2 regions of the Desulfosporosinus sp. Tol-M2 genome follow, and region 2 is predicted to be linked to the other one. Evidence: riboswitches for the same ligand, from Rfam matches in the RefSeq annotation. Region 2 holds a riboswitch; the other holds the start of a gene.
The links. Region 2 has a riboswitch for cyclic di-GMP ahead of AC6I5A_RS06085 (DUF5667 domain-containing protein). Riboswitches for the same ligand answer to the same signal wherever they lie in the genome.

Region 1 (8,354 bases), on a different contig from region 2:
TCTTTTATGACACGAGAGCATGGCATAATTTGCATGGTTAGTTTCGTAAAAATTTGCGATAAGTTAAAGCGAATGAATTATTAAAAGATAGCCCGGTTAATCTTCGAGCTATCTTAATATTTATTTCATGCGGTTTATTATGAGTTTAGGTACGTAAGGGTAGTTTTTATATAAAGAAGTAAAAACTAGAAAGATCTCATGAGGGATGAATGCCTGGGGGCTCATTTCGTGATCCATGGTTTCTACTTTAATATACACTTCTTGACTCCAACATTCATCGATTTTCCTTCAATAACACCCTGCACCGTGACCTTATCACCTTTCTTTAACTCGGCAACCTTGGCAATCTCTGTCTTGTCCTCGAAGAAACACTGGGTACTCACTATGGCAAAGTCTTTTCCGGACGAAAGAGTTACATAAGTTTGATCTAAGACGACTCCAATGCTGTCAACCGTTCCTGCAATCTCTGCAGTTTTGCCCTTGTAGGTTTGATCGGCTTTGACTTCGTTAGATTCATAAGCGGCTGCTAAGTCAACCGCTGTAACTTTAATAACCTCAACGGGTGGCTTAGTGTCAGCCGGCTTGCTTGTGGACTGGTTTGACGTTGGGGCAGTGGTTTTCCCGTTGTCTCCCATTGAGGATGCAATCCCTACAATGACTACGATGGCAACGATTGCAATTAGGATTTTCTTTAACAAAACAAACAACTCCCTCTTTCTTTTTATTATAAACATTTCCACTATTGTTGCGTATTTCCTGCCCCTCGACATTCTTAATTGTTATACGACAATTTACGTAATAAAATAATAAGCCCCCAGCGTTTCTGCCGGGGACTTGCACGCTTAATAAGGCCAAAGATAATCCATGCTTTTGCCCAATGCTTTAGCAATCTTTTGCGCCGTTGAAATGCGAACATCCCTCTGCCCCGCAATAATCTCGCTTAGATAAGACTGCTTAATTCCGGTCCGCCTGTGTAGTTCTTCCTGAGTAATATTTTTCAGCCACATGACTTCCTGTATCTTATTTCGCACCAACATCACCAAAGGAACTATTCCGTATAAAGGCACAATTCCCTATCAATGCGAGGAATATAAGATATATCTAATAATATTCGACAAATAATACAATATGCTGTATAACTAATATAGTAAACTATACCTAGGAGGTGAAAACATAAAAAGGATAAAGGCAAACTCGGTGAAAGCTGAGGACGCAAAGCCGCGAGTCTACAGCTTGAAAAAGGCCAGGATAGTCGGGTTGCCGTGTATAGCGACCGGAGACTACCCCCCTGTTTGGCTTTGCTGGACAGGGTTTTGTTTTTATGTGATTAAAAGGAGGATGAGATGTTTAAGATTACATTAAGGACCGCAAGAGAGCTGAACGGGTATACAGTGGAGGAAGCTGCAAGGCACTCCGGTGTACCAGTAGATATGCTATGTAAATACGAGGTGGATTCTGAAAAAATGCCAATTAGCTTGATTCGCAGAATATTAAATACGTATGGCGCCTCATCAAGTTTTATTTATTTTGGTACCGAAGCAGATTGTATTGAATTCAACCGATCAAGAATGGTATAGTAATTGTGCTGGTCGTATTACTGGTCGTATTGGGGCAAAAAATAGGGAGTTTCTACATAGAAACTCCCTATGATATCAGTGGTCGGGGCGACGGGATTCGAACCCACGGCCTCTTGGTCCCGAACCAAGCACGCTACCAAACTGCGCCACGCCCCGTATTATAAGAACGACTTTTATAGTAACAAATCACTGTAATCCTGTCAAGTTCTAATTTTCAGTTTCAGTAAATCACTTGGGTTCAGTAGAAACGTTTCATCACTTAGAATTTTCCATGTCAGCTAGGTTAAGATAGCCTGAACTCTTCAAAACAGTATAGGCAAATATAAATTCAGGGAGCAAAATATAAATGTTCTCGATCTTTACGGGCTTTCCTACCCCAGGAAGGTCTTTTGATTCACCTTTTGTAATAGCTTCTTGAATTTTCTGTTCAGCTATTATTCTAAAAAGATCTGCCAAGTACGTTCAACTTTCTAATATCAAATTATTACTGCCTTATTACGTTATATATTAACAGAGTAGGGTGGGAACTATCAACTGACTTATCAACATGTAAGACACTGTAAATACGTAATTAAAGAAAGGATGTGGATATTTAGTGGATTTCTTGTTGTACGATATTTTGCTAAAGATAATAAATGAATAAAGAATCCATTTATGGATTGACATTTGATCAACTGGCAGCATGGCTTATGGAATATGGGCATAAAAAGTTTCGGGCATCACAAGTCTGGGATTGGCTTTATAGAAAGCGGGTGACGGATTTCTCAGAAATGATTGATGTCAATCAGGAGTGTCTTCAGTTATTAGCAGATCATTTTGTTCTTCAAACATTAAACGAACACTATAAGCAAGAATCAACGGATGGAACGATTAAGTTTTTGTTTAGGTTAAAAGATGACAATCTGATTGAAACGGTCTTGATGAGACCTAAATTCGGTTTGTCGGTTTGTATCACAACTCAAGTAGGCTGTAATATGGGGTGTAGTTTTTGTGCAAGTGGGTTATTAACGAAAACTCGAGATTTATCCAGTGGCGAAATTGTGGAACAAATTATGAAAGTTCAACTTTATCTGGATAAAATGAAACACGATGAAAGAGTGAGTCACGTTGTGGTGATGGGGATTGGCGAGCCCTTTGATAACTTTTTAAACGTCGTGGATTCTTTACGGATTATTACAGATGATAAAGGATTAGCCATTGGGGGAAGACATATCACCGTATCGACCAGTGGTCTCGTTGATAAGATTATTGAATTCTCCGATACTAATCTGAAGATAAACCTAGCGATCTCCTTACATGCGCCAACTAACGAACTTCGAACGCGGCTAATGAAAATAAACCGAGCCTTTCCCATAGAAAAAATAATGCAGGCCGTTGATTACTATTTGGAAAAAACGAAACGTAGGACTACGATGGAATATATTTTACTCAAGGATTTGAATGACCGTCGAGAACATGCCCTTCAACTAGCTGACCTGATTGGTGCTAGGAGAGATCTCACAAATGTCAACTTAATTCCCTATAATCCGGTGGATGAACATACGCAATATCAAAGAAGCGAGCATCAGACAATGCTGGCGTTTTATGATACGTTGAAAAAGCAGGGCATTAATTGTTGTATTCGGCTTGAACACGGGGCAGATATTGATGCTGCTTGTGGACAATTAAGGAGCAAACAGATTAAAAAAACCGCAGAATGTGGGCTATAGTTATACCATTTCTATCACCGACCTTGGCGAAGATAAGCCTTTTCCCTGGAGACAAACGTGTATTGATGTGGATGAATATCTTTAAGCATGGCGGACAAATGATCTGCCTTCAGAATGTTCAATAATTGCCCGACATTTAAGCAACGAAAGAGGATTACGGCACGTCGCCATAATCCTCTTTCGTTGCCAATTGCTGAGTGCTATAGCGAGTATGGTACACAAGGATAAAAAAATTTAAGTTAGGACGTTAACTTGTCATAAAGCGACATATTTCCAGAAGGAGATTGATTAATAAATGTCGAATGCCTTCAAAGATATTGTCGAAATTTTCGATTAAATTTAAGAGATAATTACATATACCCGCTTGAGATAAATCTATTTTGCTGAAAGGACGAAAAGTATGAGGCGCAAAACGAAGATATACTTAGGATATTTTTTTGATGTGGTTATTATATCAGCACTTATTTTGGTATCGATTTATACTTTAAATCAATCTAATAGAAAAGTAGACGAATCTAAACTGGAGCGTTATCAAAACATTAAGTATTCCAATACAATGCAAGATGAAATCTATAATATTAGCAGGTATAATAGGGAACTTGTTTTACTGGATACGGATAGTCAGGATTTCTTGCAGACGATTGACTCGATCCGGTCTTCCAGGCAGAAGGTAGAGTCGGCGCTGGATTCCCTTGAAGCTTCGGCTATCAACGACGAGATAAGGGTAAAAAATCTGCTCAGCCAGATAAAAACAGCAAATCTCGGTTACACAGAACTGCAGGAAAAGAGCATTGCATTGGTTTCCTCCGGCAAAAAAGCGGAGTCTGTCCGGGTGATAAATGAGGGAGCGTTGGAACAGGGTCAGATATTGAAATATGTTGAGGAATTGAAAAATCTTGAAGATACGATCATGGACGACTTACTGAAGTCGTCGGCCACTGTCAATAACCAAGTACTTGAGTTCTTACTTTTTTCCTTACTGCTGACAGTGTTTGTCGGAGCTGGGATAACCGTTTGGTACATACAGAAGGTTTCGGGAGACCTTCGCAAAGTCTTGACTGTTATGAGCGGTTTTTCCTCGATGGAAGAGCACGTTGATTTGCCGCGCGTCCATATCCGCGCAAAAGGTCAGGTTGGGGAAATTGCCTCTTCCTATAATGAGATGGCCGGGTCCCTGGAAGAACACACCAGGCTTGAAAAAGAATTCCATGATAATTTTGATAGGAAAGTCTGGTTGCAGGCTGCGATCGAAGAAATTTCCGACAATTGCCAGGGATTCGAGGATTTAAATACTATGTCGCACAGTTTGATTACATCTATAACCCCTATGGTCGAAGCAAGTTATGGAGTTTTTTATATCAAAGAGAGACACGGAGACAAACAGTGCTTAATAAAGTTCGCTGCCTATGCTGGTAGTCCACTGGAATCCGTCGAGGCCAAGGAGGTTTTTCAGCTGGGGGAAGGACTGGTGGGGCAGTGTGCATTGGAAAACAGGCGGATAACGTTGGACAGGGTCCCCGGTGATTATATTAAGATTAGCTCCGGCTTGGGCACAACATCACCAAAAAGTATTGTCATACTTCCCGTGGTGTGTGGAGAAGAAGTAGAGGCTGTCATAGAACTGGCATCCCTCCAACCTTGTAATGACCTTCAGATAGAGTTTCTGGAATTTGTGGCCGAAAGGAGTATTGGGATTGCCATACACCGGGTTAAATCCCACATGGAGATCGGAACACTGCTGAAGGATTCTCAGGCCAAAACGGAAGAACTTCAGTCCCAGTCGGAAGAACTTCAACTGCAGCAGGAGGAGCTTAAAACCTTTAATGAGAAGCTGGAGGAGGAATATAAACAATCTGAAAAGAGGGCAATGGAACTGGAAATTACTAAGGTTGCCCTTGAAGAAAAGGCTCAGCAACTTGAAGGAAGTTCAAACTATAAATCGGAGTTTTTATCCAATATGTCCCACGAGTTGCGAACGCCGCTGAACAGTCTGCTGATCCTTTCTCAAATTATGGCGGAGAATAAAGAAGGCAACCTAACTCCCAGTCAAGTAGAACATGTGAAAACCATCTTTTCTTCCGGAAATGAACTATTGACTTTGATAAATGATATACTTGACCTCTCAAAGATAGAGGCGGGCAAGGTCTCAATAAACCCTACCGTCGTGGAGTTAGCGGAAATAAAGGAGTATGTCGAAAGATATTTCCTTCCTGTGGCACGCCAAAAGAAACTGGAATTTAATATTCAAATGAGTGAAGGTCTACCGGAAACCACTTGTATAGATGAACACCAGCTTTTCAATATTTTAAAGAATTTATTATCCAACGCGTTTAAATTTACGGAACGTGGCAGTGTTTCTTTGCGTATCTGGAGGGCGGAAGAACATTTTGTTGCAAAAAATCCCCTATTTAGGGACGCGGAGTGGGTTCTGGCCTTTTCCGTGATAGACACGGGCATAGGAATTTCTGAGAATAAGCAGGAGATGATTTTTGAGGCCTTCCAGCAGGCGAACGGGACAACTGCAAGGAAATATGGGGGCACAGGTTTAGGCCTGACCATCAGTCAGAAAATCGCCGAGTTGTTAGGCGGGCTTATTGACATTGATAGTGTTGAGGGCAGGGGGAGTACGTTTACCTTATATGTGCCAGGCAATAATGTTGAGAAAGAAGGTTCGAAGATATTTTGCGACGAAGCTGCTATAACTAGCGATGATTCTCCTGCCCACGAGACGGAATCTGTTGGGCCCGTTTCAACAGTAGTACGGTCTGAGGACGAATCTCAAGGAGTGGAGAACGGGAACGCGCGCTTGGAAGGCAAGAAGATATTGATTGTGGACGATGATATTCGGAATGTGTTTGCTCTTACCATAGCCCTGGAAAATCAGAAAATAGACGTTGTGGTTGCGGAGAATGGCAGAGATGGTATTGAGGTTTTGCAAAAAAACCCAGACATCGACTTAGTTCTGATGGACATTATGATGCCAGAGATGGATGGATACGAAGCATTAGGCCGCATTCGCCAAATTCCTAAGTATGTGAACCTGCCGATTATCGCCCTAACGGCGAAGGCCATGAAAAACGACAGAGAAAAGTGTATAGAAGCGGGTGCGTCGGATTATATCAGCAAGCCGGTAAATCTGGAACAGCTATTTTCTTTAATTAAGATCTGGCTTTATAGATAGGTGGATATCATGAATACAGAGAAAGAAATGAAAAGCACGGTAGCGGAGAGTTGTAATGAATTAGAAGAAATCGAAATACATCTGCTCTTAGAGGGGATTTACAGTTACTATGGTTTTGATTTTCGAAGTTATGTGTTTGCTTCCATAAGACGCAGAATATGGTATCGCATCCGGGCTGAAAGGTTGAAAAACGTTACTAGCCTGCTTGAAAAGGTTCTGCATGACCCTAAAACTATGGAACGGCTGCTCTCGGATTTTTCAATTCACGTATCAGAGATGTTTCGAGATCCACAATTCTTTAAGTCTTTCAGGAAGAACGTGGTTCCGCTGCTCAGAGAACTCCCTTATGTCCGAATTTGGCATGCGGGTTGTTCCAGCGGTGAAGAAGTTTGCTCCATGGCAATCATTCTCCAGGAGGAAGGGTTATACCACAAAACTAAGATCTACGCCACGGATATGAACGAAGATTTGTTAAGAAAGGCCAAGGAAAGAGGTTACCCTTTAGAAAATATGCGGGCATATAGGGATAACTACCAATTAGCCGGGGGGAAGAATGAGTTTGAGGAGTATTATAAGGTAAGTGATGGGAAAGCAGTCTTTCACCCGTCTCTAACCCAGAACGTTGTTTTTGCCCAACATAACCTGGCTACCGATCATTCGTTTAATGAGTTTAATGTGATTATTTGCCGAAATGTAATGATTTATTTTGATCGGGTCCTCCAAGACCGTGTGCATGGGCTGTTTTATGAGAGCTTGTGCACGCTGGGTATTCTGGGGTTGGGCAAAAAAGAGGACATCGCTTTTAATAGTTATTCTCATTGTTACGAAGCCTTTGATAAGGAAGAGAAAATTTATCGGAAGGTAAGAGTAGTAACGACGTTAGGTCAATGAAAAAAATAAAGGGTTCTAGGGTACCAAAGAATGAGGGAAAAATGAAAATCTTAATTGTTGATGACCACCAAGAGAATTTACGGGCTTTAGAGGCAGTGCTTGAATCGCCAGACTACCATCTGATTTTTGCCACTTCCGGAGAAGAAGCCTTGAAGTGCTTACTGAAAGACGATTTTGCCTTGATTTTACTGGATGTGCAGATGCCGGTAATGGACGGCTTTGAAACAGCCAGGCTCATTAGGTCAAGAAAAAGTAATGAGGCTACACCCATTATTTTCATTACGGCGATTTACCAGAGCGAGGAAAATATCAAGCAGGGGTATTCCTTGGGAGCGATTGACTATATATTTAAACCATTCCACCCGGTAACATTAAAGTTGAAGGTGGAAGCCTTTGTTAAATTGCACCTTCACCGTCAGCAAATCAAGCTCCAAAATGATATGTTGAGGCGAAGGGCTGAAGAACTTAGAAAAATAAACGCAAACCTGGAGTGTACTACTTCAGAATTGCGCAAGGCCGAAGCGCTTGCCCGAGTGTTCGGAGAAACTTGCACGGACGCTTTGCTTACCTTGGACGGGGCGGGTCAGATATTAAATGCTAATCCCGCGGCGACAGAAAAGTTTGGTTATGGCTTTGAGGAACTGTTGAATCAGCATGTCTCCAGGCTCTTACCCGGAGAGAAATCTTCTTTTCTGGGTCAAAAGAATAACCAGATCACAAGCAACTGCAGCCAGGTCTTGGATGCGATTGCCATGCGTAAAGACGGGACAGTTTTTCCAGCAGAGATTCAGGTCGGTGTGGCCAGCATTGGGGAGCAGCAGATACTTGTTTGCTCCGTGCGGGACATTACCGAACGAAAACAGTTGGAGAAGGAGCGAAAAGAACGCTACATTACCCTGGAAAAGCTCGTTCAAGAGCGAACCTGCGAACTTTTTCTGGCCAATGAAAAGCTCAAAGAAGAAATATCAGAACGAAAAAAAATTGGGAAAAGGCTCA
Region 2 (8,354 bases):
TACCGAATATTTGGGATTGACACAAGTGCAGGGTATCAGCTGCTGGCTATACCAGGGTAAACGCACGAACAAGGAAGTGGCAGCTTTGGTCCCGGTGGTCGTAGAAGCCGCCCGGACGGGCGACGCTATCTCTAATTTGATCCTAAAAGAGTCCGGCCAGGCTTTAGGTTTATTAACAAAGGCTCTCCTACGGAAAACCAAAGTCTTGGAGGTGGGTTTGGTCGGAGGAATTGTAACACATATATGGGAATATGTTGCACCGTCTTTTTGCTCCACTGTTCAAGAGGAGTTTCCTAACCTTCAAATACTGAAGCCAAATTATTCCCCGGCTGTTGGAGCAGCCTTCCTGAGTATGATCGGCCAAGTACGGCACATCGCATTTTAAAAAGAAGTTTGCTTTAAAGTTCCCTCGCGGTTGGGAACTTCATATCTCTGGAAGGGAGCGATTTACTTGGGGTTCCGTTTCGTATGCGGTCGCGCCGGAACAGGCAAGAGCACCTTATGTTTGGAAGAAATTCGCAAAGAACTTCGTCTGAAGCCTTGGGGAGCACCTCTTATCCTCCTTGTCCCCGAGCAGGCAACCTATCAGATGGAAGTAGCCTTAGCCAACACGCCTGATTTAGGCGGCAGTTTGCGAGCCCAGGTCTTGAGCTTTCGACGGCTGGGCTGGCGAGTGTTTTCGGAAACCGGGGGAGGGCAAAAAGTCCTGATCGGTGCGCTTGGCAAACGGATGCTCCTGCGTCGAATCCTCTTAAAGCATCGTCTTCATTTAAAAGCATTCGCCCGCTCCGCTACCCGGCCTGGTATGGCCGATCTCCTCGCTCAAGCGATCGGAGAATTTAAGACTTACCGGATTACCCCGGATGATTTACGTAAAGTTAAAGATGCAAAGGGACTATTATTGAATAAACTCCAGGACTTAGCCCTTATTTATGAAGAATTTCAAGCAGCTTTAGGACAAGAAATCCGTGACCCTGATGATGAACTTTCGCTTTTGGCAGAAAAGATCCCTGATGCACCCCTTATCCAAGGGGCGCGGGTCTGGGTGGACGGTTTTACGGGATTTACCCCTCAGGAATTAGAAGTCTTAAAAATCATTATGACTACGGCTAAAGAAGTTGTCATCACTTCCCCACTTGATCCGGTTTTGCTGGCAGATGAACGTCAGCTGGAAGCGGGGCCTTTTAAAGTGGGGGAGGAGTTATTTGCCGGCGCTTGGCAAACTTATCAAGATCTCCAAGGCCTTGCCGCCGAGACCGGTGCCCTTTTACACCCTCCCGCCTTGCTTAAGAATGCGAAACGCTATAAACATCCCTGGCTCCGGCATTTGGAAAAATATTTCTTCACTTATCCGACAGTAGTTTACGGGGAGGTTCAGTCTTCGGCAGCAGTGTCCACCCTCGAGGAGTTCCCAGCTAGTCCGGAGAGTACCACAGGGGAAGGAATTCAGATCTTTTCAGCCGTCAACAGACGGGCTGAAGTGGAAGGTATTGCGCGGGAACTTCGACGTTTAGCGAGGGATGAAGGACTCCGTTGGAATGAAATGGCGGTCATGACTCGCGACCTCACAGGTTATCATGAGCTGATTACACAGGTGTTCACGGCCTATGAGATACCTCATTTTTCAGATCATAAACGTTCTGTCCTCCATCATCCCCTGATTGAGCTGATGCAAGCCCTACCTGAAGTGGCCGAGAGCCATTGGGCTTACGAACCACTTTTTCGCTGTTTGAAGACGGATTTTTTCCCACTTCCGCGGGATATCATCGATCGACTGGAAAACTACGTGCTCGAACATGGAATACACGGAGAGGACTGGAACAGAAACGTAGCCTGGAGATATCATCGTCAATGGTCTCTGGGGCAAAATGAGGCCCAACTTGCCGGCGAGCTTAAGTTTCAAGCGGAGCTAAACTCCTCCGGGCAGACTATTTATGATTTCCTTAGCCCATTTATGCAAAAGGTCAGACCGGGTAGCCAAGCTGACTGTTTAACTGTACGGGAAGTTACCGAAACTTTGTATGCCTGCTTAGAAAGGCTTGATGTTCCGGCGACCTTAAAGAAGTGGTCAGAAAAAGACCAAGCCATGGGAGAACCCGGCTTGGCCAAGCTGCACGAACAAATCTGGGAAGCCGTCATCCAAGTCCTGGATGAAATAGTCGCCGGATTAGGGGAAGAATGTTTGGAGCTGGAGGAATATGCTTTAATTCTTGCTTCCGGGCTGGAAGCGATCGAACTCGGGCTGATTCCCCCCGGGCTTGACCAAGTCCTGGTGGGGTCATTGGATCGTTCACGGAATCCTGAAGTACGGGTTCTCTTTCTGCTTGGTGCTAATGAGGGTGTACTTCCTGCTCGACCTGACTCCGCCGGGGTACTTGATGCAGAGGAAAGGGAACAATTGGAGAAAGCAGGGGTCGCCCTGGCTCCGCAAGGGAAGGCTCAGACGTTTGAAGAACAATTCTTTATCTATACAGCACTCTCCCGAGCTACAGAACGACTTGTTGTCTGTTATCCCTTGACTGATGAAGAGGGGAAAGGGCTGGCGGTTTCGCCTGTTGTCACCCGGCTTAAGAAGCTTTTCCCGCTTTCAGAGAGCTTCCTGGGAAACCAGGAGGACATTAACCTCATTTGTCAAGCAAATTCTACACTGCAAGCCTATGCCGAACAACTCCGCACGTTGCGCAAAGGAAAGCTGCTTTCTCCCCTTTGGGAGGCTGCAGAAATGTGGTTGAATCAGGATCCTGGCCGCCAAAATCAAGCGAAGCGTTTGCAGTCCAGTCTCGTAACCCAAAATCAGGAAGTTAGGATTCAACGCCCCCTGGCGCGCCGTTTATACGGTAGACGCCTGATGGCCAGTGTTTCTCGTTTAGAACAATTCGCCAGGTGTCCTTTTGGACATTATGCCCATTATGGTCTGAAGCTTCGTGAAAGATCTAACTATCAGCTATCGAGCCCGGATATGGGTGAATTTTTCCATGCTCTCCTGCATGATTTCGCAAGCCAATTGCAGGAACGGGGCTTAGACTGGGGAAAATTAACTAAGGAAGAATCCTGGGCCCTGGTCAGTGAACTGGCGGAGCAGCTCGCCCCAAGTCTACAGCATGAGATCCTTCTGAGCAGCGCCCGCTACCGCTATTTAACTCAGAAACTCAAACGAACCGTTCATCACGCTGTGCGCGTGCTCGGAGAGCATGCCCGCCGAGGGATATTTATGCCGATCCGGCTTGAAGTGGGTTTTGGCCCGACAGAAACGCTCCCTGGGGTCGACATTCCGTTATCGGAAGACGATTCACTCCTGATACGCGGGCAAATCGACCGTGTCGATGCCGCGTTCTTAGATGGAAAAGTGTATTTGCGGATCCTTGATTATAAATCCCGCGAATTATCCTTAGCGCTTGATTCAATCTATTATGGATTAAATCTCCAATTGCTTACTTATTTGGATGTCGCTTTGCATGGAGCTGAAGTCTTGCTAAATACGACTTCCGCTTTGCCCTTCTTGGAAACAGGTTTCGAAAATGTAGGGGCTGAAGTTGCCGCAGTAAGGGATGACGTCTTTCCTCAGAAGATTCCGGCGGGGTTTCTGTATTTTCCCGTGTTGGAACCCCAGCTGGAGGAGAAAATACCCCTCAGCTCGGAGGAGCTGGAACAGCACCGCGTTAAAGCCGTTAAAGTCAGCGGGTACTTATTAGCCAATCCACGTGTCTTGGAAGCTATGGATGCTTCCTTTTCCACAGGGCAATCCGATTTACTTAGATTAAAATTAAAGAAAGACGGGACCTTCAAAAAAGGATCAAACGTTCTGAGCGAGGATCAGTTTTCCCTGCTCAGCGGCTACCTTTATCAAAGGTTCCGTCAGACGGGTGAAGAAATTTTAAACGGTGATATTTCCCTCTCCCCTTACCGGCGAGGGAAGAGTACGGGATGTCAGTATTGTTCCTATAAACCCGTCTGCCACTTTGACCCCTACCTGCCGGAAAATCGCTACCGGGATCTGCCTATCTTAAAGCAAGAGGAGATCTGGAGACGCCTGGAAGGCAGCTAATAATCCATTTGGAGTGGTGGCAACTTGTATTATTTAGGGCAAGAAAATAAGAGATAAGTTCAGAATGCGATATTGTTATATGCTCGCTAACTGGAGGTGAGGTCAGTGCGGAAACTCGACCAAATGGCTGTCGATGTGGTAAAAGATTCAAACAAGCTAGATGAGTTTATTGCTCGACATGAATTTTTCATTTTAAAAACTGCCGCAAAGACAGCGAAACACTATGTGTCTAAGAATGATGATGAGTGGTCAATCGCGCTGTCCGCTTTTTCGGATGCTTTAAAAAATTACGACTTTGGCAGGGGAAGCTTTATTGCCTTTGCTGAACTCATAATCCATAGAAGCCTTGTCGATTACTATAGGGCTCAAGGACGATATAGCTCGGAGGTTCAGGTTGAGCAGATTGAGGATGATGCGGTTATTATAAGTAACGATGATAACCTAAAGCTAGAAATCGAGGCTATAAACCAGATTCTCTCAAGTTATGGCTTTTCGTTTATGGACTTAGCGGATTGTTCCCCGAAGGCTCAAAAGACAAAAGTGGCTTGTGCCAAAGTTGTTATTTATTTATTGGATAAACCTGGTCAAGTCCACGAAATGAGAAATTCAAATCTCTTGCCTGTTAAAATAATCGAAAAGAATGCTGGGGTACCCCGAAAAATTTTAGAACGTCATCGAAAATATATAATAACAGCAGTAGAAATACTCCATGGAGACTATCCGTATCTCTCGGAATATTTAAGCTATATCAGAGGGGAGGTTGGGCGTTGAAAGCAGTCGTAGTGGAAATTAAAGACGGATACGCTGCATTGCTGCAGAACGACGGACGTGTAGTAAAAATGAAGAACAGAAATTTCACGATTGGAGATGTGATATACGTTAAGGAAAAGACAATATGGAGAAAAGGTAGAGTCAGTGCTGTGGTGGCAGCAGTTGCCATGTTTATGATGTTGTTGGGCGGAGGGACATGGGCTTACGCAACCCCTTATTATACTGTAAGCTTGGATGTTAACCCAAGTATAATGATGGATGTCAACTTTTTTGAGCGTGTAATTGGCTTTGAAGCTACTAACGAAGATGCAAAGGATATTTTAGCAGGACTTAGCTTAAAGAACAAAAATATTGAGGAAGCAATTACTCAAGCCGTTGCCCGTATAGAAGATGGCGGTTACTTGGTAGAAGGAGGCACTATCGTGATTGCCTCTGCTGCGAAAAACGAGGATAAAGCTGAGCGTATAGCGGCTAAGTTGGAAAAAGCAGCCGAAAAGGAAATCGAGAATAAGAATATAAACGCGACTGTCGATGCCAGAGGTATTGGCTATCAAAGTGTTCAGGATGCAAAAGATTGGGATCTTACACCCGGTAAATATAATATTATCACCAATGTGCTTGGCCAAACGGTCGATGAACGTAATGTAGATAAGTATAAAGAAATGACAGTCAAACAACTAATGGAAACTTATAAAGAAAAAGGAGTAAAAGGTATAGAGGATAAGAAGTTGAGAGATAGTGAACAGTCCGAAGGTAAAGGTCCAAAGGATGAAGATGTAAGGACAAATAATGAGAAGGTTAAAGGAACTACAGCACCTGAACCGGTTCAATTAAAGGCTGAATTAGAAGTGGATGAGGGCGATGGGGCTGGTCAGAATAATGGTCAGGAAAAAAACAAAAAACATAAAGAATAAACTATAAGAGAACATATAAAGGTCTTTGGTGGTACCAAGGGCCTTTATATATTGTAGAGGATTCCAGAGGATGTAGAATCAATGGTGATTATAGTTGAATTATTGGTTTTTCTAAACAGATAGCAAAGGAGGGAAACCTTGAGCATCACAAAGTATACATGAGTTGTTCAAGTCTACGATATGAAATTCAAATCTCTAGCCCGTTAAAAATAATCGAAAAAAATGCTGGGGTACCCCGAAAAATTTTAGAACGTTATCGAAAATATATAATAGCAGCGGTAGAAAGACTCCATGGAGACTACTGATGATGGCAAACCTGTTGAAAAGCAGGGACGCAAAGCTAGAGGGCCTGTAAAATGGCAGCCAGCTACCAAAGGGGGGTTTTTTTGATTAGTATGTAATCCGCCTTCGTATTTAAGCGTATGGGGAATGGGAAACAACCCACAAAATGGAAGACCAAATTTATTAAGGGAGTAGAAGTAAAATGAAAAAGTTATCAGTACTAGTGATAACGTTAATGTTATCCTTTACGGTCAATGCAGGTCTAGTCTTAGCTGAAACAGGACAACCCACTGAAGTTATTGTTGAGGCGCAAAACACTGAGGTAGCAGTAGAAGGCCAAACTTCGGTTACAGAAACTACAGAAGCTACAGAAATAAATTCGGAGGCAACAACAGCAGATACCACGACCACAGGTACCACGGCTGCTACAGAAGCGACTGACTGTGACGCAATTGGGACTGATACAGTCGTCGTTGATGAGGCTGGACAAGAGGTTGACCCAGGAACCTTGCCAGATTCGTTTCTTTCTTGGCTTGAAGAGTTAATTGAAAAAATCAAAGTTGCTTTGGCTGGTAATCCAATTGAGAAGGCACAACTCTTAGAAGAACAAGCGAATGAAGATCTTGCTGAAGCGACTGAGCTCGTTAAAGAAGGGGAAGCTAATGAAGAGCAGATTGAAGAGGCACTAACTTTATATACTACTAAAGTTGAAAAAGCGCTCGGATTTTTAGAGCAGGTTGAGAATACCGATTCAGATGAATACCAGAAGCTTCAAGAGGCTCTGACAAAGGTTAACACAAATAATGTGGTTGTCCTTGGGGGACTTCTTGAAAAGCTGCCTGCTCAGGCTGCAGAAAGAGTTGCTTTAAATATCGTTCGTGCGATGGAAAAAGCTATCGCCAAAGTAGAGAAAAAGGAAAGAAAGCTTGCTCCAGTTGAACAAGTTGAAACTGCTGATACAGATACAGCTGCTGAGGAAGAAGCAACTATAGGGACCTCTGCTGATACTAAAAGTGCTGAAACTGTTAACAATGCACAAGTGGATGAAGAAGTAGATCTCTCCGCGGAAGCAACAGAAATACTGACAACATTTGCTAAAGCCTTGGGCCTGGAAAAGGTTCCACAGGGTAACGCATATGGCTACTATTATAAACATAATAAAGAAGCTAAAGAAGCAGCAAAAGCGGCTAATAAAGCCAGACAAGTAACTGAGCAAACTGAGCAACAGGAAGAACAAGCCGAAGGGACTCAAGAGCAAACTGAGCAACAGGTAGAACAAGCCGAAGGGACTCAAGAGCAAACTGAGCAACAGGTAGAACAAGCTGAAGAGATTCAAGAGCAAGCTGAAGTTCAAAAAGAAGAAGTAAAAAGTTCTTCTAAACAGAATAAAGAAAATAACCGTAATCATGACAAGGGCAAAAATGGTGATCGGAATCGCGACTATTTGCATTCCCTTTCATTTTGCGTAAGTTCAAATTTATCATAAGCCGTAGTAAGGAAAAAGAAGGCCGTCCTAAACTTTTAAAGTATGGGACGGTTTTCTGTTACTAGATATTGTGCAGTCTATCCCTTCTGGAGTTCGGGGTCCCTTGAATTCCCCGGGCCGATACATTTGAAGCATTTATATCAACTCAATTTTGTTCTTTTGTCGGCCAGATTCTAAACCTGTATACCGTTTGCAAGCCTAATCAACTCCTTTCGCCTTGCGATTCGATATATTGCTTTAGGACTGCCAATGGTGCGCCGCCTGTTGTAAGAAGGCAGAAACTTTTTGACCAAAACATCTCTTTCCAAAGCATCTTTCTTACCTGGGGAAACTCTTTTTTTACCAGTCTGGAAGAAGCACTCTTGAAGGCGTTGAGGTATTTACTGATTTCCGTGTTCGGGTGGGCTTTGAAGAGAATGTGAACATGGTCTTTATCATGGTTATACTCTAAAAACGTAATATGATAATTAGTGCCAATCGTCTCGCCAATCTCGCGGATGCGTTTGGCAATCTTATCATCAATGACCTTACGACGATATTTGACACACATCACAAGATGATAGGTCAGCAGGAACACAGAATGGTTATTTGTGTCTAATTGATGCATATAATCAATCTCCTTGGTATTTACGACTGATTATATTATAGCACGATCTGGTTTCTATTTCCAGCCTAATGAGCGATTCATCCCCCACCTATAGAGGATGGGGGATGAATCGCCAGTTATATTAAAATGATAGCCTGTTTAATATCGTATTTTTTAGAAGATCACACCTAAAGCGATAAGAATCAAAATAGCAATAGCAATAATTCCTACACCAACCCCACAACCAGCAGCAACTGGGGCGACAGGGGG

Region 1: linked by a shared signal. The riboswitch ahead of AC6I5A_RS03895 (helix-turn-helix domain-containing protein) and the one ahead of AC6I5A_RS06085 (DUF5667 domain-containing protein) in region 2 are both predicted to bind cyclic di-GMP.

Annotation. Positions count from the first base shown of each region.
Region 1 is NZ_JCAIJG010000057.1:885-9,238, forward strand. It holds gene AC6I5A_RS03885 (OB-fold protein) at 243-698, opposite strand; gene AC6I5A_RS03890 (helix-turn-helix domain-containing protein) at 843-1,031, opposite strand; cyclic di-GMP riboswitch class I at 1,178-1,265, shown strand; gene AC6I5A_RS03895 (helix-turn-helix domain-containing protein) at 1,344-1,577, shown strand; tRNA gene AC6I5A_RS03900 (tRNA-Pro) at 1,657-1,733, opposite strand; gene AC6I5A_RS03905 (DnaJ family domain-containing protein) at 1,833-2,033, opposite strand; gene rlmN (dual-specificity RNA methyltransferase RlmN) at 2,213-3,286, shown strand; gene AC6I5A_RS03915 (response regulator) at 3,687-6,467, shown strand; gene AC6I5A_RS03920 (CheR family methyltransferase) at 6,477-7,358, shown strand; gene AC6I5A_RS03925 (PAS domain S-box protein) at 7,400-8,354, shown strand, end outside.
Region 2 is NZ_JCAIJG010000077.1:16,999-25,352, forward strand. It holds gene AC6I5A_RS06065 (N-acetylglucosamine kinase) at 1-385, shown strand, start outside; gene addB (helicase-exonuclease AddAB subunit AddB) at 452-4,045, shown strand; gene AC6I5A_RS06075 (sigma factor) at 4,151-4,816, shown strand; gene AC6I5A_RS06080 (anti-sigma-I factor RsgI family protein) at 4,813-5,730, shown strand; cyclic di-GMP riboswitch class I at 6,030-6,105, shown strand; gene AC6I5A_RS06085 (DUF5667 domain-containing protein) at 6,215-7,498, shown strand; gene tnpA (IS200/IS605 family transposase) at 7,701-8,105, opposite strand; gene AC6I5A_RS06095 (hypothetical protein) at 8,259-8,354, opposite strand, start outside.